Regions from separate parts of the Alkalihalobacillus sp. NPDC127517 genome, predicted to be linked through region 1. Evidence: riboswitches for the same ligand, from Rfam matches in the RefSeq annotation. Region 1 holds a riboswitch; each other region holds the start of a gene.
The links. Region 1 has a riboswitch for thiamine pyrophosphate ahead of ACQKKO_RS08370 (3-oxoacyl-ACP reductase). Riboswitches for the same ligand answer to the same signal wherever they lie in the genome.
Positions count from the first base shown of each region.

Region 2: another riboswitch for thiamine pyrophosphate. It lies ahead of thiE (thiamine phosphate synthase); the one in region 1 lies ahead of ACQKKO_RS08370 (3-oxoacyl-ACP reductase).
Region 3: another riboswitch for thiamine pyrophosphate. It lies ahead of thiD (bifunctional hydroxymethylpyrimidine kinase/phosphomethylpyrimidine kinase); the one in region 1 lies ahead of ACQKKO_RS08370 (3-oxoacyl-ACP reductase).
Region 4: another riboswitch for thiamine pyrophosphate. It lies ahead of ACQKKO_RS02910 (ECF transporter S component); the one in region 1 lies ahead of ACQKKO_RS08370 (3-oxoacyl-ACP reductase).

Region 1 is NZ_JBNNQX010000005.1:188,139-194,022, reverse strand. It holds gene ACQKKO_RS08390 (pectate lyase family protein) at 218-1,231, shown strand; gene ACQKKO_RS08385 (DUF418 domain-containing protein) at 1,292-2,404, opposite strand; gene ACQKKO_RS08380 (TetR/AcrR family transcriptional regulator) at 2,397-2,990, opposite strand; gene ACQKKO_RS08375 (AAA family ATPase) at 3,151-3,891, shown strand; TPP riboswitch at 3,980-4,079, shown strand; gene ACQKKO_RS08370 (3-oxoacyl-ACP reductase) at 4,196-4,948, shown strand; gene ACQKKO_RS08365 (LLM class flavin-dependent oxidoreductase) at 4,974-5,884, shown strand, end outside.
Region 2 is NZ_JBNNQX010000006.1:209,830-215,713, reverse strand. It holds gene aspA (aspartate ammonia-lyase) at 1-822, shown strand, start outside; gene ACQKKO_RS10180 (YqgU-like beta propeller domain-containing protein) at 953-2,026, shown strand; TPP riboswitch at 2,082-2,186, shown strand; gene thiE (thiamine phosphate synthase) at 2,252-2,878, shown strand; gene thiS (sulfur carrier protein ThiS) at 2,875-3,072, shown strand; gene ACQKKO_RS10165 (thiazole synthase) at 3,074-3,853, shown strand; gene thiO (glycine oxidase ThiO) at 3,869-4,978, shown strand; gene thiD (bifunctional hydroxymethylpyrimidine kinase/phosphomethylpyrimidine kinase) at 4,992-5,792, shown strand; gene ACQKKO_RS10150 (hypothetical protein) at 5,877-5,884, shown strand, end outside.
Region 3 is NZ_JBNNQX010000009.1:193,643-199,526, reverse strand. It holds gene ACQKKO_RS14205 (Na(+)/H(+) antiporter subunit F1) at 1-255, shown strand, start outside; gene mnhG (monovalent cation/H(+) antiporter subunit G) at 242-598, shown strand; gene ACQKKO_RS14195 (phosphatidylserine decarboxylase) at 660-1,442, opposite strand; gene pssA (CDP-diacylglycerol--serine O-phosphatidyltransferase) at 1,576-2,115, shown strand; gene ACQKKO_RS14185 (non-specific DNA-binding protein Hbs) at 2,369-2,641, shown strand; TPP riboswitch at 2,656-2,754, shown strand; gene thiD (bifunctional hydroxymethylpyrimidine kinase/phosphomethylpyrimidine kinase) at 2,903-3,709, shown strand; gene tenA (thiaminase II) at 3,733-4,398, shown strand; gene ACQKKO_RS14170 (YjcZ family sporulation protein) at 4,487-4,597, shown strand; gene ACQKKO_RS14165 (FAD-dependent monooxygenase) at 4,704-5,884, shown strand, end outside.
Region 4 is NZ_JBNNQX010000002.1:194,189-200,072, reverse strand. It holds gene ACQKKO_RS02930 (cation diffusion facilitator family transporter) at 1-443, opposite strand, end outside; gene ACQKKO_RS02925 (uroporphyrinogen-III synthase) at 703-1,515, shown strand; gene ACQKKO_RS02920 (branched-chain amino acid aminotransferase) at 1,600-2,673, shown strand; gene ACQKKO_RS02915 (HAD family hydrolase) at 2,720-3,508, shown strand; TPP riboswitch at 3,570-3,668, shown strand; gene ACQKKO_RS02910 (ECF transporter S component) at 3,791-4,369, shown strand; gene ACQKKO_RS02905 (ABC transporter ATP-binding protein) at 4,391-5,830, shown strand; gene ACQKKO_RS02900 (energy-coupling factor transporter transmembrane component T family protein) at 5,827-5,884, shown strand, end outside.

The DNA of each region.
Region 1 (5,884 bases):
TACTTTATTAATCATTGGAAGAAAGTCATCTAACAAGTTATTATGCAATCAATTCAGTCGTGATTTTCCCAATGTCTCATTTTTTATATCATGGTACGCTTAATATATCTTCTATACAGGGGTGATGCCTATATCCATTGCATAATTGAGTAGGGTGAGCTGTGGAGCTGTTTGATTGTTTGTTTCAATTCATTTACTAAAAAATGCGAAAGTAGGGATGAGTTTGAAATCAGTCTTCTCTGTATTCATTGCCATGGTGCTTATGTTAAGTGTGTTTACTGTTCCAGTCGAGGCAGAAAATGAAAGCGCTAACATTTTGAATGCTAATTTTGCCATGCAAGGTTTTGCAACACTAAATGGTGGTACAACAGGTGGTGCGGGTGGTACAACTGTAACCGTAACAACAGGAGATCAACTACTTACAGCGTTAAAGAACAAACCAAGCAATACCCCTCTAACGATTTATGTGAATGGTACTATTACCCCCTCAAATACATCAGCTAGTAAAATCGACATAAAAGACGTAAATAATGTTTCAATTCTTGGTGTGGGAACACGCGGAGAGTTTAATGGAATTGGAATGAAGGTATGGCGTGCGAACAACATCATTATCCGTAACCTGAAAATACACCATGTGAATACCGGGGATAAAGACGCTATTAGTATTGAAGGACCTTCTAAAAACATTTGGGTAGACCATAATGAGCTTTATAATAGCTTAGATGTGCATAAAGACTATTATGATGGTCTGTTTGATGTAAAAAGAGATGCTGATTACATCACTTTTTCATGGAATTATGTACATGATAGCTGGAAAAGCATGCTGATGGGCTCATCAGATACTGATTCTTATAACCGTAAGATCACTTTTCACAATAACTATTTCGAAAATTTGAACTCTCGTGTCCCATCAGTACGCTTTGGTGAGGCTCATATTTTTAGCAACTACTACAGCAACATTATTGAAACGGGAATCAACTCACGAATGGGTGCTAAGATCCGAATTGAAGAGAATGCATTTGAGAATACACGTAACCCTATTACTAGCCGTGATAGTAGACAAATTGGATATTGGCACCTAATCAATAACACATTTACTCAATCAACTGGTGACATTCCAACTTCTTCGACAACAACATATAACCCGCCATATTCGTATCAGGCGACTCCTGTAAGTCAGGTGAAAAATGTTGTACGTCAAAATGCAGGTGTAGGAGTCGTTTCACCATAAATCTGAACCGCTCCAAAGCTTTTTGGAGCGGTTTTTCTATCATGAAGCTATTTGGTACAATCAGGACCATCTTCTCATTAACATTTCGATTGGTCCTCTATTAAATTTTCTTCTCCAAGAAGCTGAGAAAATGACACTTACTAAGAAATATACACAAGCATAAAGAAAGATAGGAAAAAGTGGCTGGGCTACATATCCATTAAACACTACGACCTTATCTAAGAGCAGCAGAATGACGATTCCAATAACGACGTGACTTACATAATGGGTTAAAGTTAATTGACCTGTGTAGATTAGAGAACGAATGAGAGGATTATTTGACCATTTGTTAACGACGTAGATAGATAACATAATCACCAGTAGAGCAGACGATGAATTAGAGATCAGATAAAAGATATTTGGTGGGAACGGTCCTGTTTCAAAGATGAAACGCGCACTTTCCATATCTAAAATGGAACTTGAAAAAAGGTGGATGAAGAATCTTGATAGAAGCTCTGTAGCGGTGAGCATGGTTAAACTCACAAGGAGTATGGTTTTTCTTATTCTGACATCCGCTAAGTTCAAACGCCCTATCAGCATGCCTATAAGCAGAAAGCCAAACCACGGAAAAACAGGGTGATATCCATTAAAGAATAAGTTTCTAAGAAATCCTGTCACTGTCCAGAAATCAAGATACTCTAAGAAGGGCTGAGTTGGACTCCAACCATACATATAGTTAAAGAAGACCTGGCAGAATTGAGCGACAAGGGCAATAGTCGCAAGGATGACTATAATGACCTTTGGTGAGGTTAGGATGATAAAAGCTGCAAAACACATGAAAAACCCATAATAGTGTAAGATGTCCCCTGACCAACCTATGCTGTATAGCAGCATACCGAGCACAAATAAGAAGAGGGATCGCTTTAGTAAAGAGGTTCGTGTGTTTTGAATGACTGCTTGCTCTGATGTGATACGTGCTTTCCTGGTCATCAAAGAGATCCCAATACCAGCCAATGTAACAAAGGTGGCTGCGGCTCTTCCTTCAAATAAGTTGGTGAACCAGACCAAAGCAGGTGCACCGTTGCCCTGTGCTCCAGTAGAGACCATGAAATTCATGACCAGCATTCCAAACATAGCCAGGGCACGAGCAAAGTCTAACCCTTCTATACGATGATTACTTAGACTATTATTCATACGTTTCTATGCCTCTTAGTGTATTATCTACAGCTTCACGCCAAACCTGTTCAAATTCCAGTTTTGTGTCGGTTAAGATGTAATTCGTGATGTTATCAAAGACAAGTGCAAGCAATTGTGACTTAATTAAAATGTTTTCATCGTTTATTGCGTTCACTTTAACAGCATGCTTAAACAGATTATAGAAGGCATTAAAGAATTCCTGTTGAATGTCTTTTATTTTTTCAGAGTAATAAGAGTCACGAGAGGCTAACAAGATGTATTGGTTAAACAATTGGTTAAACTGCAGGTTGTGCTCTTGGAGGGAAATTGCTTTTTCGCCAATGGTATACAACATGGTATGCAGGTTCGTATCATTCATCTCGTTAAGGTCTGCGTAAGTGATCGACTGGATTTCCTTAGCAATGATGTCGAAGAGGGCTTTAATCAGATCATCTTTTGATTTGAAATAATAATAAACAGCTGGTTTCGTTATACCTACTTCTGCTGCGATATGAGCCATGCTTGTTTGATCAAACCCTTTTTCTGAGAACATAGAAAAGGCCGTCTCAATAATTTGTTTGTACGTTTGTTCCTTGTCTCGCATATGATCTCCTCCTTTATTTACTTACCGGTAAGTAAATAATATGATGAACTTATGTTAAATGCAACTGATTTTTTCAATCTAGCGCATCAAAATCAGGAAAAGAAGATGGTATAGTGTGAAAAGATGAAGTAATTGAAAATAAATTGTAGGAGGGGAAGTCATGTATTTAAAAAAGATCAAATTATTACGTGAAAAGATCTCAGGTGACAATGAATATCCTTTCTCAATCCCGTGTCTGAAGCATTTTGATGAACTAAATCTAACCAAAGCTGTTACTTTTTTTGTTGGTGAAAACGGCTCAGGAAAATCGACGATGTTAGAGGGAATTGCGGATAAATGCGATTTTAATACAGCGGGAGGAGGCAGGGGGAATCAATATGAGGTGCATGCTTCCCAATCAGCGTTAGGCGACTATCTTCGGTTAGGATGGATGCCTAAGACTGGTAATGGTTTTTTTTTAAGAGCAGAATCCTTTTATCAATTTGCCTCTCATTTGGATCAATTAAAGAAAGATGATCCTTCCTACAGTTATGGTCGTTATGGTGGACAATCCTTACACGAACAATCGCACGGAGAATCGTTTCTTTCCTTGTTTAAAAACCGCTTTGATGGTAAGGCTCTCTATTTACTCGATGAACCGGAGGCTGCACTGTCTCCTGCTAGACAATTGGTTTTTCTAAGGGTGATTCATGACCTGGCAACAAAGGAAAACGCGCAATTTATTATTGCTACGCATTCTCCTATCTTACTTGGCTATCCAGATGCAGAGATCTATAGCTTTGATCAACAAAAAATTGATGTAATTGATTATCAAATGACGGATCACTATCAAATCACTCACTATTTTCTACAGAATCGTGAAAGAATGCTATCAGAACTTTTAAAGGAAGATGATGAGTGAATTAAATCTTTACGCACCAATTAATCTAAGGTATAGTAAAGCCAACGTGAAAACGTTACCTAAAATAACCAACGATAATTAAATAGTCAAGATGCACTAGGGGTGTTTTTAACTGAGATGAGTTTATACTCGAACCCTTTGAACCTGAACTAGGTAAGACTAGCGGAGGAAAGTGCCAAGCTTTTATACATAGTTACCGTGTATTTGTGATTGATTGGTATGTATTCATTAGTTTGCGCAGTGTTCCTACAGGAATGCTGCGTTTTTTTCGTTGATCTAACAAAAACATAGAGGAGTGGTCAGAATGACAAGAACAGTCGTTGTAACAGGTGGAAGCAGAGGACTAGGAGCAACAATCGTACGAACACTAGCGGGGCAAGGGTTTCAGGTTGTTGTGAACTATTATCAAAGTAAGGAAGCTGCAGAAGCCTTGGTGTCTGAGATTGGAGAAGACAAGGCTTGTGCCATTCAAGCAGATGTTACAAATCGGGCGGAAGTAGATCGATTAATCGAACAAGCTACAGCTTATTTTGGAAAAGTTGATGTAGTGGTTAACAATGCGTTAGTAGATTTCAAGTTTGACCCTACAAAACAAAAGTCGTTCACAGAGCTATCATGGGATGATTATCAAAAACAGGTTGATGGCACGTTGAAAGCTGCCTTCAATGTGATTCAAAGTGTGGTTCCTCAATTTATAGAAAGAAAAGAAGGAACGATTATTAGTATCGGAACCAATCTATTTCAGAACCCTGTTGTCCCTTATCATGAATACACAACGGCAAAAGCAGGCTTAATTGGATTTACACGTAACATTGCGGCTGAACTTGGTGTGCATGGAATTAAAGCTAATGTTGTTTCAGGCGGTTTGTTAAAAACAACAGATGCTAGTGCAGTCACAACCCCTGAGGTCTTTGATCTGATCGCTCAATCGACACCACTTAAAAAGGTAACGGAAACTCAGGATGTAGCGAATATGGTTGCGTATCTTGCTTCTGAGCAAGCGACTGGCATGACGGGCCAAAACATTACAGTCGATGGCGGATTGACGATGAACTAAGCAACATCAGACGAAGGAACGTGAGGTGAAAAGGGTGGCAAAGAAACAAATACATCTAGGTGTTTTACTATATGGATGTGGGCATCATCAAGCGGCTTGGTTAATGCCTGATTCAACCATTGAAAAAGTTGGGGAGATTTCCTATTACCAGTCGCTCGCCCAGCTTGCGGAGAAGGGGTACTTTGACGCGATCTTTTTTGCGGATAACCAAGCATTTAAAGGGTTGGATTCTACTGAATTGCCAGCTTTTTGGTTTGACCCGATTGTGAATTTAACGGCTATCTCTCAAGTGACGACACATGTAGGGTTAGTCTCAACCATCTCAAGTACTTTTTCTAACCCATTTACAGCGGCTAGACAGCTTTTAAGCTTGGATCACCTGACAAACGGGCGGGTAGGCTGGAATCTGGTGACTTCGATGACAGATATAGAAGCTCAAAATCATGGAATGAACGCGCTGCCCCCACGTGCGGAGCGTTATCAAAAGGCTGATGAGTTTGCGGCGGTGATGGACAAACTGTTCCTTTCGTGGGAGGAAGAGGCGTTTTTACATGATCGAGATAATGGGAAGATCATCAATCCATCAGAGATTGAGCCCATTCACCACGCGGGAACCTACTTTAATGTGCATGGACCTTCTACAACACCAAGTAGTCCCCAGGGTAAACCGGTCTCGATGCAAGCAGGAGCATCAAAAGAGGGTATTGCACTCGCAGCCAAGTACGCGGATGCTGTTTATTCGGTTTCTTGGAATCTTAAACAAGCAAAAACGTTCAGAAAGAAGCTAGATCTGCAAATGAAACAAAGTGAGGACCCGGCAAGGCGTATAAAAGTTTTGCCAGGGTTGGTAACCTATGTTGGCCATACATATGAAGAGGCTTTAAAGAAAAAAGCGGAGCTCGATGGACGATTACCGATTGAGGCTGCTTTAAAGCA
Region 2 (5,884 bases), on a different contig from region 1:
GAATTTGGTGCATATAAGCGCGTACTCATGAGGGATTTAAGCCGTATCAAACGATCTGTAGGTCATTTGTATGAAGTGAATATGGGAGCAACTGCGGTCGGAACAGGTTTAAATGCGTTGCCTGAGTATATTGATAAGGTCTCTAAGTATTTAGCTGATGTAACAGGACATCCATTTTGTAAAGCGGAGAATTTAATAGATGCCACTCAAAATACTGATGCGTATACGGAGGTTTCCAGTGCGTTAAAAATCCTTGCGATTAACCTTTCGAAGATGGCAAATGATATTCGTTTAATGAGCTCTGGTCCGCGAACTGGATTTAATGAGATTAATCTCCCACCACGTCAACCAGGATCATCCATTATGCCGGGTAAAGTAAATCCAGTGATGTGTGAGGTCATTAATCAATTATCATTCCAAGTGATTGGAAATGATCATACTATTTCACTCGCTTCTGAAGCGGGACAGCTTGAGTTAAATGTAATGGAACCAGTACTAGTATTTAATTTATTACAATCCTTCTCCATTCTTGACAATGGCATGCGTGTCTTTAGAGAATATGCGATTGAAGGAATTACGGCAAACGTTGAGAGATGTTTAGGTCTTGTTGAAGGTAGCGTCGGTATTGTAACAGCCATCAATCCGCACGTGGGGTATGAAGTGGCAACTAGAATTGCAAAAGAGGCCATTCAAACAGGGCGCCCTGTTCGCGAGATCTGCCTTGAGCGAGGAATCTTATCAGAAGAAGAACTAAATGAAATTCTGAATCCGGAAGAAATGACAAATCCGGGTATTGCTGGATCTCGATTTATTTCTATGTAATACCGATATAAGCTGAAGAGGATAAGATGTCCTCTTCAGCTTTTTTTACATTGCTTCTAAAAAGAAGTTGAGAGGAAGAAAGTAGACATGTCATAATAAGGATAGAGATAGATAAAAAGGTGGCCCATTCATGAAAAAGGTATGTACTAGTATCGTATTACTACTTGTAGTAGGTGGCTGTCAAACAGATGAAGCCCCAGCGTCTTCAATTTCACCAGTCGTAATCGATACAATTTATCCAATTGACGTGATAGGGGATCACCAATTGGAAGTGATTGGTTGGTATGATGAACAAACGCTGGTATACCTTTTATCAGAAGGAAATTCATTTGATTTGTTTACCCACGATGTCTTTACTGGTGAGGATGAATTATTTTACGCTAGTATTGAGTCGGAGCAATTTCATCGCTTAGATGTAAATAAGGATCAATCATTGTTCGCTCTGCAAACACTTAATGAACAAGGCCTGGCAGAACTCGTCATATTAAACAAAGCTGGAGACGTCGAGATTAATCCGGATCTTTCAGCAGACGATTATGCAATTTTTTGGAGCCCTTATCATTCAACAGAATTTATTGCTGTTGCCTTTCAGCCAGACTGGGAACAAGAGGTCTACCATGTTGATCTTGAAGCAATGGACGTTGAAAAAACGGGAATTCAAAGTAACTTTATCCAGTGGGTAACTGAAGATACAGTGACCTACTTAAATTGGAGCATGATTCCCTCGGTTGAAGCTCCCCTTCAGCAGTATAATCTCACAACCAATCAAACGAAGGATGGGGTAGGTTCTGCACTTTATTTTTCAAACTTATTTCAAGATCGTTCGATGGTAGTGAAATACAAAGAACTTCAGGCCGATGAGATCATGTATGAATTTACTGATGGCATACATAAACTGGGTTCCTTAACGATACCAATCTTAAATACGTTTTCGGATCATTGGTGGATAACTTCCTATGCATTTGATGGGCTACTTGATCGCTTTTATTACTTAAGTCCAAGGTACTCAGCAGATTATGTATCATATAAGGATGGCTTTGATCTTTTTATGTATGATTTAAAGGAGGATTCATTTAAAAAGCTTGGTCAGCTCGACCAACAAGAACCGCTTGAGCTTTCATCAGATGGGAAGTGGCTTCTCACAGGAAGTGTAAAGAAGAAACTGATTCGTACAGAGGATGGTACTGTCTTTCAATTATATTAAGCTTATCCCTTTGCAAGAAGTCTGGTTTCTGTCATACTTAAATTAAATTGAACATGATAAAGACTAGGGGTGCCTTATTAGGCTGAGAATTAGGAGTAATCCTTTTACCCTTGTACCTGATCTGGGTGATGCCAGCGTAGGAAAGTCGACTAATTAGCACAAGTAAGAGTTAGCCGTATTCCATCGTTGGATACGGTTTTTTATTGTGTATAGGAGGAATTAAACATGAAAGAGTTTCGTTTATATGCTATTACAGGAGAAGAATTTCATCCCGGTAAGGATCTTGTTGACGTCATGGAACAAGCGATTCAAGGTGGCGTAGATATTATTCAGCTTCGAGATAAAAAGAGCAGTAAGGTAGACGTTTTAAATAAAGCAAAAAAGCTACGTGCGCTTACGAAAAAGTATGATGTTCCATTTATCGTTAATGATCACATTGATGTTGCGTTAGCAGTTGAGGCGGATGGGATTCATGTTGGACAGGATGATTTACCTCTCGCAGACGTCAGAAAAATTGTCGGTCCTGATATGATAATCGGTATTTCGACTCATCAGATTGAAGAAGCAAAGCAGGCAGAAGAAGGTGGAGCTGATTACATCGGTGTCGGTCCCATTTTCCCGACAAACAGCAAAGAAGATGTCGTTGATCCAGTTACAACAGCTTATATTCAACAGATTGAAGCAGACATCACGATTCCTTATGTCGCGATTGGTGGAATTAAACGCCATAATCTAAAAGAAGTCTTGGCTGCAGGTGCGAAGCGAGTATGTATGATTACTGAAATTGTCGAAGCGGATGATGTGAAAGCACGCTGTGAGGAGATCATTACTATGATGGAGGATCCATCATGACCATTGTTGTAAATGGGCAAACCATAAGCTTTAAGCAGCAAACACTCGAAGAACTTGTGAATCAATACAAACTAGAGCCTGAGCTTGTTGTGACGGAAGTAGATGGAGCGATTATTTCAAGAGAAGAGCGAGCGGAAAAGCAGCTTGAAGATGGGATGAAAATAGAATTGGTTCATTTTGTAGGAGGCGGTTGAATTGAAAAAAGACACACTTGTGATAGCTGGTCGTGAGTTTTCATCTCGATTTCTATTAGGGACGGGTAGATATCCAAACCCATTTGTTCAAAATGAGGCAATTCGAGCGGCTGAAGCCGAGATTCTTACATTCGCCATTCGTCGTGTGAATCTTGAAAATCCCGAAGAAGATGCGATCTTACAGCATTTAGATCAATCCTCGTTCACTTATTTACCGAATACATCCGGTGCTAGTAACGCCGAAGAAGCGATTCGAATCGCACGGCTTGCCCGTGCTTCAGGAATCAGTGACTGGATTAAGGTTGAAATTAGTGCGAATGAAAAAACCTTATTACCAGATCCGATTGAAACATTAAAAGCAACAGAAACTCTTGTAAAAGAAGGGTTTACGGTACTCCCGTATACTTCGGATGATCCAATTCTAGCGAAGCACCTAGAGGAAGCTGGAGCGGCAGCAGTTATGCCAGGGGGCTCACCTATCGGAACAGGACTCGGAATCCTCAATCCTTATAACATTGGATTAATCGTCGCAGAGGCAAATGTACCGATTATCGTTGATGCAGGGCTTGGGTCTGCAAGTGATATTACTCAAGCGATGGAACTAGGTGTGGACGGGGTTTTAATGAATACACCAGTTGCTCGTGCCAAAGATCCTGTGCGCATGGCAGAGGCGATGAAGCTTGCTATTCAGGCTGGCAGAATGTCATTTAAAGCAGGTCGTATTCCTAAGAAACCATATGCAACAGCAAGTAGTCAATTTGAGGAGTATATCGTTAAATAGAGAGTGTGAGAATCTATGGCAGAACGCATCATTGTATTAGGTGGAGGCGTCATTGGGCTTGCGACAGCCTTTGAGCTACGCATGCGAGGATTAGATGTATCGGTTCTTGAAGTTCAGGAGTTTGGTGGTCAAGCATCAGGTGCTGCTGCCGGCATGCTTGCGCCCTATTCGGAAATTGGGGAAGATCCGGATGACTTTTTTAAACTCTGCCTTGCAAGCTTAAGGATGTTTCCAAAGTGGCAACAAGAGGTAAAAGCAGCGTCTGAATCTACATTTGAATTTACAGAATCGGGTAGTCTGCATTGTGTGTATCATGAAGCCGACCTATTATCGTTATCAACTCGTAAAGGCTGGCAAAAAGAATTTGGAGTAGAAGCTCATATTTTAACCGGATCTCAAACAAAAAAGCTAGAACCAGAGTTATCCGATGAAGTGATAGGTGCAATTCACTACCCAGAGGAGAGTCATGTATATGCCCCAGACTATGTGAAGGCACTAGAGAAAGCATGTGAGCGAACAGGTGTGGCTCTTTACAATCACCTTGAGGGGCTTACACTCGATGAATGGGATGCAGGCGTGCGAGTCCGTTCTGAGGACGGGCAGGTGTTTGAAGCAGATCAGCTTGTCATTTCATCAGGCGCTTGGGCAAAGGAATTTGAAGAGCTACTTTCTTTGAACATTCCAATCTATCCAATCCGTGGACAAATATGTGCCTACAAGCTTACACCCGAGCGAATCAGACATATCATCTACTCTAGTCAAGGCTACTTGGTAGCAAAGGCAGATGGAACACTTGTTAATGGTGCCTCAGAAGACATTGCGGGGTTTGTTACAAGTGTTACTGAAAAGGGGATTAATCGTTTAACAAACTGGAATCACCGGATGCTTCCATTCTTAAAAGAAGAATCACCGTTTCACCAATGGGCGGGTCTGAGACCAGCAACTCAGGACGGCTATCCATTAATAGGTCGGTTGCAGCAAACTAGCCGCATTATCTTTTCTGCAGGGCATTATCGGAATGGAATTCTACTAAGTGCTGCGACAGCAAAAGTAGTCGCAGATCTAGCTGTTAGACAGACGCCGAGTATTTCATTGGAACGCTTTACACCAGAACGTTTTTCATAAAGGAAGTGTCTTAATGACTTTACCAAAGGTATTGACCATCGCCGGTTCTGATAGTGGGGGTGGAGCCGGCATACAAGCAGATTTAAAAACATTGCAAGAACTGGATACATACGGTTTAAGTGTGATCACGGCAATTACCGCTCAGAACACTGTTGGTGTTCAAGCCGTGCATCCGGTCTCACTACACGTTCTTACTGATCAATTAGAATCGGTTTTTAGTGATATTAAAGTAGATGCAGTCAAAACAGGAATGCTTGTATCGGCTGACTATATCCAATCCATCAGCAGGTATGTCAGTGAGTACAACGTGCACAGCTTAGTAATTGATCCCGTGCTTGGATCAACAACTGGTTCTGAATTGACGAAAGTCGAAGCAATTGAAGAGTTAAAGAACAGTTTATGGCCTTTGGCAACAGTTGTTACACCAAACTTAATTGAAGCGTCACAAATGCTTGGCTGGGATTCCATTAACACTGTTGGGGAGATGGAGAAAGCCATCTACGAGTTGCATAACTTTGGAGCGAAAAGTATTTTATTAAAGGGTGGACATCTGCCAGGTGGGGAATCAGTTGATCTCTTATATGATGGTCATACACTTACCCATTTTCCTATGAAACGAATTGATCAGCCTCATACGCATGGAACAGGGTGTACGCTCGCGTCTGCCATTGCCGCGGGACTTGCAAAGGGTGATTCAATTATTGAAGCGGTAAGCACGGCGAAAGAATTTGTGACATGTGCGATCAGAGAAGGGTTTTCGATTGGGCATGGTTCTGGTCCACTTAATCATTCAGCGTATCGCCATCGCCAGTAAACTGGCGATTTTTTATTCTTGTTGCTTTCTCTAAGCTATCTGTTCATGGTAACGTAGAGGAGATCACAACAATGGAGGAAAAAGATGAAAAC
Region 3 (5,884 bases), on a different contig from region 1:
ATTGTTTTGGGGATCCTTTCAGTTTCTTTACTTCTTTGTTTTGTAAGAGCAATTTTAGGACCAACAACATCTGATCGAATTGTGGCTCTTGATACTTTCGGGTTGATCCTAGTTGGAACAATAGGAACCCTTATGATCCAACAAAAAACAATTGCTTATTCTGAGGTTCTTCTTGTCATTGGAATTTTAGCGTTTGTAGGGTCTGTAGCCTTATCGAAGTTCTTAGAAAGAGGTGGTTTATTTGAGCGCGATTGAGTGGATCATCTCCATCTTTTTACTAGCAGGCGCCCTTCTTTGTTTACTTGCTGCATTTGGAATCAACCGACTGCCTGATGTCTATGCAAGACTTCACGCGGCTGGTAAAAGTACAACGCTTGGAACAGCGACTCTTTTAGTTGGAGCTTTCTTGTACTTTATGTTCATACAAGAACAATTTGTCGGGAAAATCTTGTTAACCATTCTGTTTGTTTTCATGACTTCTCCAATGGCTTCCCTTATGATCGCACGTTCAGCGCATCGCATTGGTGTGCCGTTCCACGATAAAGACATTCGAGACGATTTAAAACGTTCGTATGAAGAGGAAGACTCATCAAAATAAAAAAGCCCCAATTTATGAAAAATGGCGAACATTCCAGGATTGGAATGTTCGCCATTTTTATTTATCGCTCTCCTACCTTTTCTCCCATCTTTACTTCTGTTGGAACACTCTCTTTGGTTAATGTAAGCGACTGAGCACTCCAAATTAAAACAACCGTAGAACCAAACGAAAAGTAACCGATCTCTTCACCCTTTTTCAAATCATCGGATGAGTGTGTTATTTCAATCGAATTGATGTTCATGGCTCCAACCTTAACCATCGCCATTTTATGCCCATCTTCTGTTTTCACCTCTGAAATCACACGAAAGTTACCTGAAAGGGGCTTTTTCCCATACGTCATCCCTAATTGATTCACAGGGTATGAACGTGAACCAAGTGACCACCTCTTTAACACGGAACCAGAAAGCGGCGCATGAAATCGGTGATAATGACTGGGGCTTAGATAAAACACTGCATATTGGCCATTCTCGTATGCCTCAGCCGCACTCTCTGATCCAAGCATGGTAGTAAGAGAATACGTTTGTCCTTTTACAGTAAAAGTCTTACCCGCATCAAGATGCCCCTGCTCAGCCAATACACCATCAACAGGACTCACAACACTGTTAGACTCTTGGTCAATTGACCTAGTATTTGGTTTAAGTTCACGAATAAAAAATGAATGTAAGTTTTCAAACCGATGAATGGGTAAAAGAATTTCTTCTTTGTTTATATTAAATGTTCTTATAAATAATGGGATAAAGGGCTTGCTTACTTTCGAAGTGGAAAAACGCTTTAATCGCTTGGACATAAAGGGTCCATTTGTAAGCTCCACACACGCGCAAAAAAACCAGCGAAAACCTTTCATTACATGTCTCCAATCATTCTTATTTTCTTTTTTACTCTGTTTCTCACGTTATTCTCATGATATAATTATAGATTCATACAGTTTTTAGCAGTTTTGTTTGATTAACTGTATTATAAAAGGAGAGTGAACGAAGGTGTTCTTATTACAAAGGCTTGATTCTTCTTTAAAGAAGGTTAAAGGCCAAATTGCAAACGCCTTAACACTAATCAATCTAGGCTTTGGAGCTTTAGCCATTATCTATGTATTTCATGACCAATTAAGAGTAGGATTACTTCTCATTGCTATTGCAGCTGTTTTTGATCGTTTAGATGGAGCGGCCGCACGAAAATTTAATGCTACCTCTGAATTAGGTAAGCAGCTTGATTCATTAAGTGATATTATTTCCTTTGGTGTAGCCCCTGCTATGCTCATGTACCAGGCGGCTTTAGTTGAGTTCGGTATGCCAGGAGCCATTTTCGCAATCATTTATATTATGTGTGGCGCCCTGCGTCTGGCACGTTTCAACATTACAGAATCCAATCAGTATTTTGTTGGTTTACCTATTACGGCTGCTGGTTGTATTCTCACATTTTTAACTCTATTCGTCAATTATATCCCTTATTATGTATTTATGTATGCAATTATTGCTCTTTCCCTTCTTATGGTGAGCCCATTCCGTGTCCGCAAATTTTAACTCAGAACCCTTGATTGTTTTTTAGGAGAGGACGCATAGCAATCACGTTTTCTATGATGTCGTATATTTTGCTAAAAAATGATAAAAAAGTCTCTATTGAGCGTTTATTTAACCCAAATCTCTTGACTTAACAAGGATTCATGAGTAAATTTGAAGGGCAGGTTATTAAATACTTGTCGTAAATAAAGATTGTTATGTCGCTACTTACGTAATGATCTTTTCTATCTTAAAGGAATGAAAGGGAGTTATCTCAATGAACAAAACTGATTTAATTAACGCAGTATCCGAACAAGCGGATCTATCTAAGAAAGACGCTTCTAAAGCAGTAGACGCTGTATTTGACAGCATTACTTCTTCTCTAGTAGAAGGTGGAAAAGTACAACTTGTTGGTTTTGGTAGCTTCGAAGTACGTGAGCGTTCTGCTCGTAAAGGCCGTAACCCACAAACTGGTGAAGAAATTGAAATTCCAGCAACAAAAAATCCTGCGTTCAAACCAGGTAAACAGCTTAAAGACGCTGTAAACTAATAACTGAATGACAGACTAACCACTAGGGGTGCACGATGCTGAGAGAGGCGATGCCTTAACCCTAATTACCTGATCTAGTTAACACTAGCGTAGGAAAGTGGCACGTAATTGTCCATACATAGTAGATCGTATGGTTTATCTGATCGTTTATGTGCACCGCTTCTTATGAGAAGCGGTGTTTTTTTTGGAGATGTATCACATTAGTTAACCTTTTTAATCATCGTTCCGAAGTAAGTCAAAATAAAGAAATGAGGAATGAAGATGTCTATCCATACAGCATTAACCATCGCAGGAACAGACCCTACTGGTGGCGCTGGGGTACAAGCTGATTTAAAAACATTTCAAGAGCGAGAAGTATTTGGTATGAGTGTCATTACGTCCGTTCTTGCTCAAAATACAACTGGTGTTCAAATGATCCAACACATGCCTCTCGACCTGATTCAAACACAGCTTGAATCGGTTTTAACGGATATTCCCCCTTCTGCGGTGAAAACGGGGATGATTGCCACTCCTGAGATGATGGAGGCATTGGTTGACTACCTACAAGGCGTTAAAGTGCCTTACATTTGTGATCCAGTGATGATTGCTAAGAGTGGAGATCCTTTAATGGATGAACATTCACGCAAATCCTTACGTGAAACCTTAGTACCCCTTGCAACCATTGTTACGCCAAACATTCCAGAAGCGAGCGATTTAATTGAGATGAAGATTGAAACAGTCGCTGATATGGAAAAAGCGGCTAAACTCATTGTGAACGAGCTTGGCGCTAAGGCAGCGGTCATTAAAGGCGGGTATCGAACAGATCATTCAACGGATGTGCTGTTCTCAAATCAAACCATGACCCATCTGCATGCAGACAGAACCGATACAAAACATCTGCATGGAACAGGCTGTACCTTCTCAGCAGCAATCACTGCAGAGCTTGCAAAAGGGAAGTCTATTGAGGAAGCCGTCTCAATAGGAAAAGCATTCATTACGGATGCAATTTCTTATACCCTCCAGCTCGGTTCTGGAAATGGTCCAACAAATCATTGGGCATTTCGTTTAAAAGGGTTACCTGGAGAATAAAAACGATGGTGAGGAGTGAGTAGATGTCTTTTACGAAGGATTTACGTCAAAAAGCAGATTCAATCTGGAAAGCGAATCATGAACATGCATTTGTTCAGGAAATCGGATCAGGAACATTAGACATTGAGGCCTTTAAGTATTACATGAAACAAGATTATTTATATCTTATTGAATATGCTCGAGTATTCGCACTTGGTGTTGTGAAGGCACCAGATTTGGATACAATGGCTACCTTTGCCTCCTATTTGCAATCGACTCTCCATGAAGAGATGTCCCTCCATCGCTCGTACGCACAGCGCTTAGGCATTACAAATGAAGAATTGGAGCTATCGATTCCCGCTCCTACTACGATTGCGTATAGTAGCTATATGATCAGTGAAGCACAAAAAGGCTCCTTAGCTCATCTCATCACAGCCATTCTTCCGTGCGCATGGAGTTATTCGGAGATAGGAAAACGGCTCGCTCGTTTACCTGGAGCACTTGAACACCCTGATTACGGAGAGTGGATCCACATGTATCAAGACGATGAATTTAAGGAAATTGCTGACTGGTTATGTTCTAAGCTTGATGAACTTGCGCTCTCTTTAGGAGAAGCTGAACGAAAGCAGCTTGAAGACATCTTTCTTACTTCAAGCCGGTTCGAATATCTGTTTTGGGACATGTCTTATCAGCAGTCGCATTGGGAGTAAATCGGCAAACAGATTCTAACATAAAATAAGTACCCCTTTCTCTTGTTACTGCATAGTCTATGTTATGTCTTGGAAAGGTGGTGGCAACATGGGAGAATTTGAATGTGGAAAAGGCGGCGGTTACGCTGGTGGCGGCTTCGCGTTTATCATTGTTTTATTCATTCTTTTAGTAATCATTGGAGCTAGCTACGTATACTAATTTGTAGTAAGTCGGAGCCACTTAAGTAGTGGCTCTTTTTTCGTTTGAAACGCGTCGTTCAAGGGAATCGTTAGTAGATAAACCGTCCGTGATTGGAGTGATTTGAATGGAGCAACCTCACGTGTTAATAGTCGGAGCCGGCCCTACCGGATTAGCTTTGGCACATAGACTAACGCATTACAACATACCTTTTCGAATAATCGACAAACGTCCCGGACCAGATCATAAATCCAGAGCCATCGGTATTCACGCCAGAACACTTGAACACTATGATCAATTACAGGTCGCAGATGACGCAGTAAACCTCGGTATTAAGATGCCCGCTGCGCATATACACAAAGAAACAAAGGAAGTTGGCTACGTGAATCTAGGTAACATTGGCAAAGGGTTAAGTCCTTTTCCATTTGTATTAAGCCTCCCGCAGGATGAACATGAAGAATTACTCATACACCAGCTAAAAAGGCTTGGGATCACGGTTAATTGGCAAACAGAGTTGCTTTCCTTTAAAGAGACTTCAGATGGTGTTGAAGCAGTTGTTGCATGTGATCACCACGAGGAAACCATCCATGTTTCTTACCTCTGTGGATGTGATGGTGCCAGAAGTATGATCCGACAAACACTCGATATTTCATTTGAAGGCACTACATACAAAGATTTATTTTACATTGCCGATGTAGAAGCTAAAGGAGAAGCGACATCTTATACTGATATTAATTTAGCCTTATCTAAAAAAGGGTTTTGTATGGTTTTACCTGTAAAAAGTAAAGGCACCCAGCGTCTCGTAGGAATTGTTCCAAGACTTTTAGCGGAAAAGCCTAATTTAAGCTTTTGGGATATTGAGCCCTCCCTACAATCCTTAATGAACATTCATGTCAAAAACGTTAACTGGTTCTCTTCTTTTAAAGTTCATAAACGCGTAGCGGCAACCTTTCGAAAAGGAAGTGTCTTTTTGTTGGGAGATGCTGCACACATTCATAGCCCTACTGGAGCACAAGGGATGAACACAGGTATTGGAGATGCGGTAAACCTTTCATGGAAATTAGCTTCTGTGTTAAAAAAGAATGCAGACCCTGCGATCTTACATACTTACGGGCTGGAAAGAAGAAGATTCGCTCGTCAGCTTGTCGCAACCACTGATCAGGCGTTTAAGGCGATGGTAAGTCGTAACGTGCGTGGTACAATCCTTAGAAACTTTGTTCTCCCGCATATCGTTCCTATAGCAAGTCGGTTTACATTCAGTCGCAAGCTAGCGTTCCGTTTTCTTTCTCAAATTCATGTTCGCTATCG
Region 4 (5,884 bases), on a different contig from region 1:
TATAGCGCTTGACTATTCACTTCTTTTGCAAGCTTCTTATTGTAGTGATAAACGCCAAACATAATAAGAGCACATGCAGCTCCAACCCAACCTGCGATAGGATCAGGTGGTGACTGTTCAGTCATAAAGGATCGTACCGCCTCAACCAACACTTGTAAACCAATAGCAGCCATAATAAACGCTGCAAAAAAGGAGGCAATGTTTTCAGCGCGAAAATGTCCATAAGGGTGGTTCGCATCAGGTGGCTTTTGAGAGATACGTAACCCAATTAGAACAGCAATGGATGCCACAATATCTGTGACGTTGTTTAAACCATCTGCACGTAACGCATCAGAGAAGAAAAGGGTACCAATGATAAGCTTAACTGCTGATAAAACAAGATAAACAATAATACTCAGCCATGCACCTTTTTCACCTTTTTTTAACTGGCTATAACGTTCCATTTTAAGCCTCTCTTTCAACAATAGTTTCACCTTTGTATCGTATCAAGCAGGTATCGAGTGGGTCTATAGCAAGATGATTAGCCCAAGTCAGTATTCTAGGGTAAAGAAAAGTATCTTTCCTTTGTTCAACTTAATAATTTCACGTACCATATTTATAATTTAAAATGAAAAACTTAACGAAAAAACAAAAACATGATATATTCAGTTTATTCAAACGTAAACATTAATGTTTATATACGAAGAGGAAGGATGTACCTTCATGAAAAGTCTCACAGATTGTCATATTGCATTAACTGCATCTAGAAAAACAGAAGAAATGCAAACCATTATTCGAAAACAAGGTGGAACAAGCGAGGTCAGATCTCTTCAAGGTACCGTTTTTTTGGCTGAACTTGAGGTTGCAGAAGAATTTAAAGAAACAATCTTAAAAAAACCAGACGCTTTTATTTTCACAACTGGGATTGGAACAGAAACCTTATTTAGACTTGCTGAAAAGGGGAAGTTTGATACTGAGCTTTTTGAAGCACTAAACCAATCAACAATTGCAGCTAGAGGATATAAAACACATGCAGTGCTAAAAAAATATGGTTTCACTCCTGATTTGCGAGATGAGGATGGAACAACCGCAGGACTAATAAAAGTGATGGAAGATGTTCCTTTAGAGCATAAAAGGGTTATGGTTCAACTTCACGGAATGAATGCACCTGTCCTTCATTCATTTCTTGAAGAAAAAGGGGCAACGATCAAGGAGATCTTACCTTATCAGCATATTTCCGTTAACGAGGGAGATGTACTTATTCTATTAGATGAACTATTAAGCGAACGATATGATGCCATAGCGTTTACAACCGCCATTCAAGCAAGGGAGTTGTTTTCAATTGCTACCAAGTATGATAAAAAACAAAGGCTTCTAACCTTGTTTGAAGAGGGTGTGCTTGCGGTATCAGTTGGGAAAGTGACATCAGAAGAGCTTTATAGTCAAGGGGTTAAACGAGTAATTTCTCCTGAGATTGAACGTATGGGTGCTATGTTTGTTGAGCTTGGAAATTATATGAAACAGACTAAGGGATAAGGCTCATTCAAAACTTGCTTAGTCATGTTATAATAGGTACGTTACAATGTTACTATCGTGGTATAAAAAGGGGAGTTTCTTAAAATGTCTGATCAAACATTAGAAATTATGACCGCAACACACCATAAAACAAAGCCAGATCCTGAGACCCTTGAGTTCGGTAAAACGTTTACTGATCATATGTTCATCATGGATTATACGAATGAAAATGGCTGGCATAGTCCACGAATTATACCTTATCAACCTTTAACACTCGATCCAGCTGCAATGATTTATCATTATGGGCAAACTGTATTTGAAGGTCTAAAAGCTTATCGTACAGATGATGACAGAGTATTATTATTTAGACCCGAGCAAAATTTTAAGCGATTAAACTTATCTAGTGACCGTTTAAGTATTCCAGATATTGATACAAACATTGTTTTAGACTATTTAAATGAGTTGGTTAAGTTAGACAAGGATTGGATTCCTACATATGAAGGAACCTCATTGTATATTCGCCCGTTCATTATTGCGACTGAACCTAACCTTAGTGTAGCTCCGTCCACATCTTATAAATTTATGATTATTCTTTCACCTGTAGGCTCTTATTATAAAGAGGGTATTGCCCCTGTAGGCATTTACGTAGAAGACGAATATACAAGAGCCGCTCTTGGTGGAACCGGGATGGCAAAAACAGCAGGGAATTATTCTGCCGCATATAAAGCTCAAGATAAAGCGACAGCTCATGGTCAAGCTCAAGTTCTTTGGCTTGATAGTTCTGAGAAAAAGTACATCGAAGAAGTAGGAAGCATGAATGTCTTCTTTAAGATTGATGGAGAGATTGTAACACCTGAACTTAGTGGGAGCATTCTTGAAGGAATTACTCGTAAATCAATTATTGAATTACTGAAGAGCTGGGATATGCCAGTTTCAGAACGGAAAATTTCAATTAATGAAGTATTACTTGCCATTAAAGAAAATCGACTTGAAGAAGCTTTTGGAACAGGAACGGCTGCGGTGATCTCACCAATTGGAGAACTTAGCTGGAAAGGTGAGCAGTCGCTCATTAATAATCGTGAAACAGGTCATTTGGCTGCGAGACTCTATGAAACATTGACAGGCATTCAAAAAGGTAGAATAGAAGACCCGTTTAATTGGACTTACGAAGTAAAATAGTTGTACAAGACTTTATTTAAATTGTTTTAAAGAAAGGGAATCCTTGATGATAAAAGCTGTTTTTTTTGACTTAGATGATACCCTTTTATGGGATCAAAAAAGTGTTCAGAAAGCATTTGACGCCACATGTGTTTATGCTGCGGAACAAGATGAACGTATTAATGCTGACGAGCTCGAGTATGCGGTAAGGGAAGAAGCAAAGCAATTATATGCTTCTTATGAAACATTTCCTTTTACGCAAATGATTGGAATTAATCCCTTTGAGGGCTTATGGGCAAATTTTCAGGATCGAGAAGAGGAATTTCAGAAGTTAAAAGATCTCGCTCCCGGGTATCGGTTAGCTTCCTGGGATCTTGCTTTGAAGAAGTGTGGAGTAGAAAATTCAGAACTTGCAAAAGAGTTATCTGAGAAGTTTCCACTTGAACGCCGAAAAAATCCAATCGTTTATGAAGAAACGTTTAAAGTATTGGACCGTTTAAAAGAAGACTACAAACTTCTTCTATTAACAAATGGCTCTCCCGATCTACAAAATATTAAATTAGAGCTGACGCCCGAATTAGTTCCTTACTTTGACCATATTGTTATTTCTGGTGCTTATGGTAAGGGAAAACCTGATAAAGGCATATTTGAACATGCCTTATCATTAATGGAGCTTGAGAAAGAAGAAGTAATGATGGTTGGAGACAACCTTATGACTGATATTCTTGGTTCTCAGCGAGCCGGTATTCCTTCTATTTGGGTTAACCGTAGAGAACAAACAACTGCCGAAGTTGAACCGACTTATGAGATTACATCCCTTTTAGAAGTAGAATCTGTCTTAGAAAAGCATTCATAAAAAAAGATTGTCGGCTTCACGTTAATATGATTAAATGTACATGTACAACATTATAAACTTTTATTTCCACTAGGGGCGCGTAAGCTGAGAGAGGCAACTTTGCCTTAACCCTTGACCTGATCTAGATAATACTAGCGTAGGAAAGTGGAGTCGACTCTTTTTATTATGGCGACTTGTCTCTTTAGGGATTAGTGTATACGTAATGAAGAAGCCACTCCATTCTTGGAGTGGCTTCTTTTTTTCGGCTAACTGTGGGAATAGAAAAACAGGAGGAATGAACTGATGAAGCGTTTGACCTTAACGGATATCTTGGTCACAGTCATTATTGCAGTGGTTTTCGGAATTGTGTACAGATTATGGGGTCCAGTAAATGACAGCTTAAAGCTATTTCCACTTCAAGTGAATGAACTGATGTATGGTATGTGGTTTATCGCAGCTACTGTAGCCTTTTTAATTATTCGTAAGCCTGGTGTGGCTCTTATTGCTGAAATAGCAGCGGCCTCAGGGGAATTTATTGTAGGCTCACAATACGGCTTAGAGGTATTAATTTATGGAATCATGCAGGGGCTTGGAGCTGAACTTGTCTTTGCATTGTTTTTGTACAAAAGCTACTCCATTTTTACTACCTCTCTTGCAGGTGCAGCATCTGCAGGAGGCTCGTTTCTGATGGACTGGAACCGAGGCTACATGGCGGATCTTGTTGGATGGAATGTCACATTAGTGATCATATTACGAACCATTAGTGGCATCCTGATTGCAGGCATATTCGCCTACTATCTTGTTCGGGCACTTGAGAAAACGGGTGTCACTGATTTATTGAGACCATCTTCTAAAAAAGATCTTGATACGTTAGATTCATAAGAAGGGAAAGGGATAAAAGATATGAGTGCATCTGTAGAGAAATTAAGGCTCACCTTTCCTGGAAGTGGCACACTTTTGTTTAAAGATCTGAGCGTTGAGATTTCCGAAGGCGAGAAGGTCCTTATTCTTGGGCCAAGTGGAAGTGGAAAATCAACCTTGCTTCAAGTACTTACAGGTTTGGTGCCATCCGCTATAAATCTTCCACTTAAATATAAAAAACTCACTCATCCAAAATCGTGGGGTTATGTCTTTCAAGATCCAGATAGTCAATTTTGTATGCCTTATGTAGATGAAGAAATCGCCTTTGTATTAGAGAATTTAGGAGTACCAAGAGAAGAGATGAACCAACAAATTAACCATGTTCTTGAGTTGGTCGGTTTAGAGCTTAACGAACTTCATACACCGATTTCGCAATTATCTCAAGGAATGAAACAAAGGCTAGCGATGGCTTCCGTTCTTGCTCTTAAGCCGTCCACCTTCTTTTTTGATGAACCAACGGCGATGCTTGATCCATTAGGCACTGAACAGATTTGGAAACTCATTAAATCGATAACGAAAAACCAAACGGTGATTATTGTTGAACATAAAATTGATCATATTCTTGATTTCGTTGAGAGAGTTATTGTTTTGAATGATGCAGGTCAAATTATTGCAGATGGGCAAACAGATTATATATTTAAAACATACAAACAAACCCTGCATGAATACGGCATCTGGTATCCAGATGTTTGGCAGGAGTATCTGACACAACGTAAATGGGCATCAGAAAGTCGTGATCAAAACCAACTTCCTATCATTGAGCTAAAGGATTTTCAAGTGCTTCGTAGAAAAGAAGCTAAACTGACTGTTTCTTCGTTAAACGTTTACCCTGGTGAGTGGATCTGCATTACCGGGGTAAACGGTGCTGGCAAAAGCACATTGCTTCTAGGATTAATGAATGTGCTTCGGACGAGAGGAACATATAAGGTTCATCAAACTTTAGTTAAGAAAAAGGATCAATTAAGTGATCTTCTCGGATTTGTCTTTCAAAATCCTGAATATCAATTTGTTACAAATCACGTAAGCGAAGAGATTGCTTTTACGTTAAAACAAGAGCGACGGTCCCAAATTGAATTGAAAAAGAAAGTAGATGAGACCTTATCTGCATTTATGCTTACCCAACACCAGCAGCAACATCCTTATCAACTATCGATGGGACAAAAAAGAAGATTAAGTGTTGCAACAGCTCTTGTAGGACAGCAAAAGGTTTTATTGCTTGATGAACCAACTTTTGGACAGGATGCTAAAAATACATTTGCTCTACTTGAAATGATGGACTCATTAAAAAATCAAGGAGTCACAATTATGATGGTGACTCACGATGAAGAGATTGTTCGTTCGTTTGCTACTCGTGTCTGGAACGTAGAAAAAGGAGAAGTCTCTGAAGTAGATAAAGAAATGAAAAGAGTGGCAAGCCGATGAACTCATTATATCGTGTTCAAGAAACCTGGTTAACACGTGTTAACCCTAGTATAA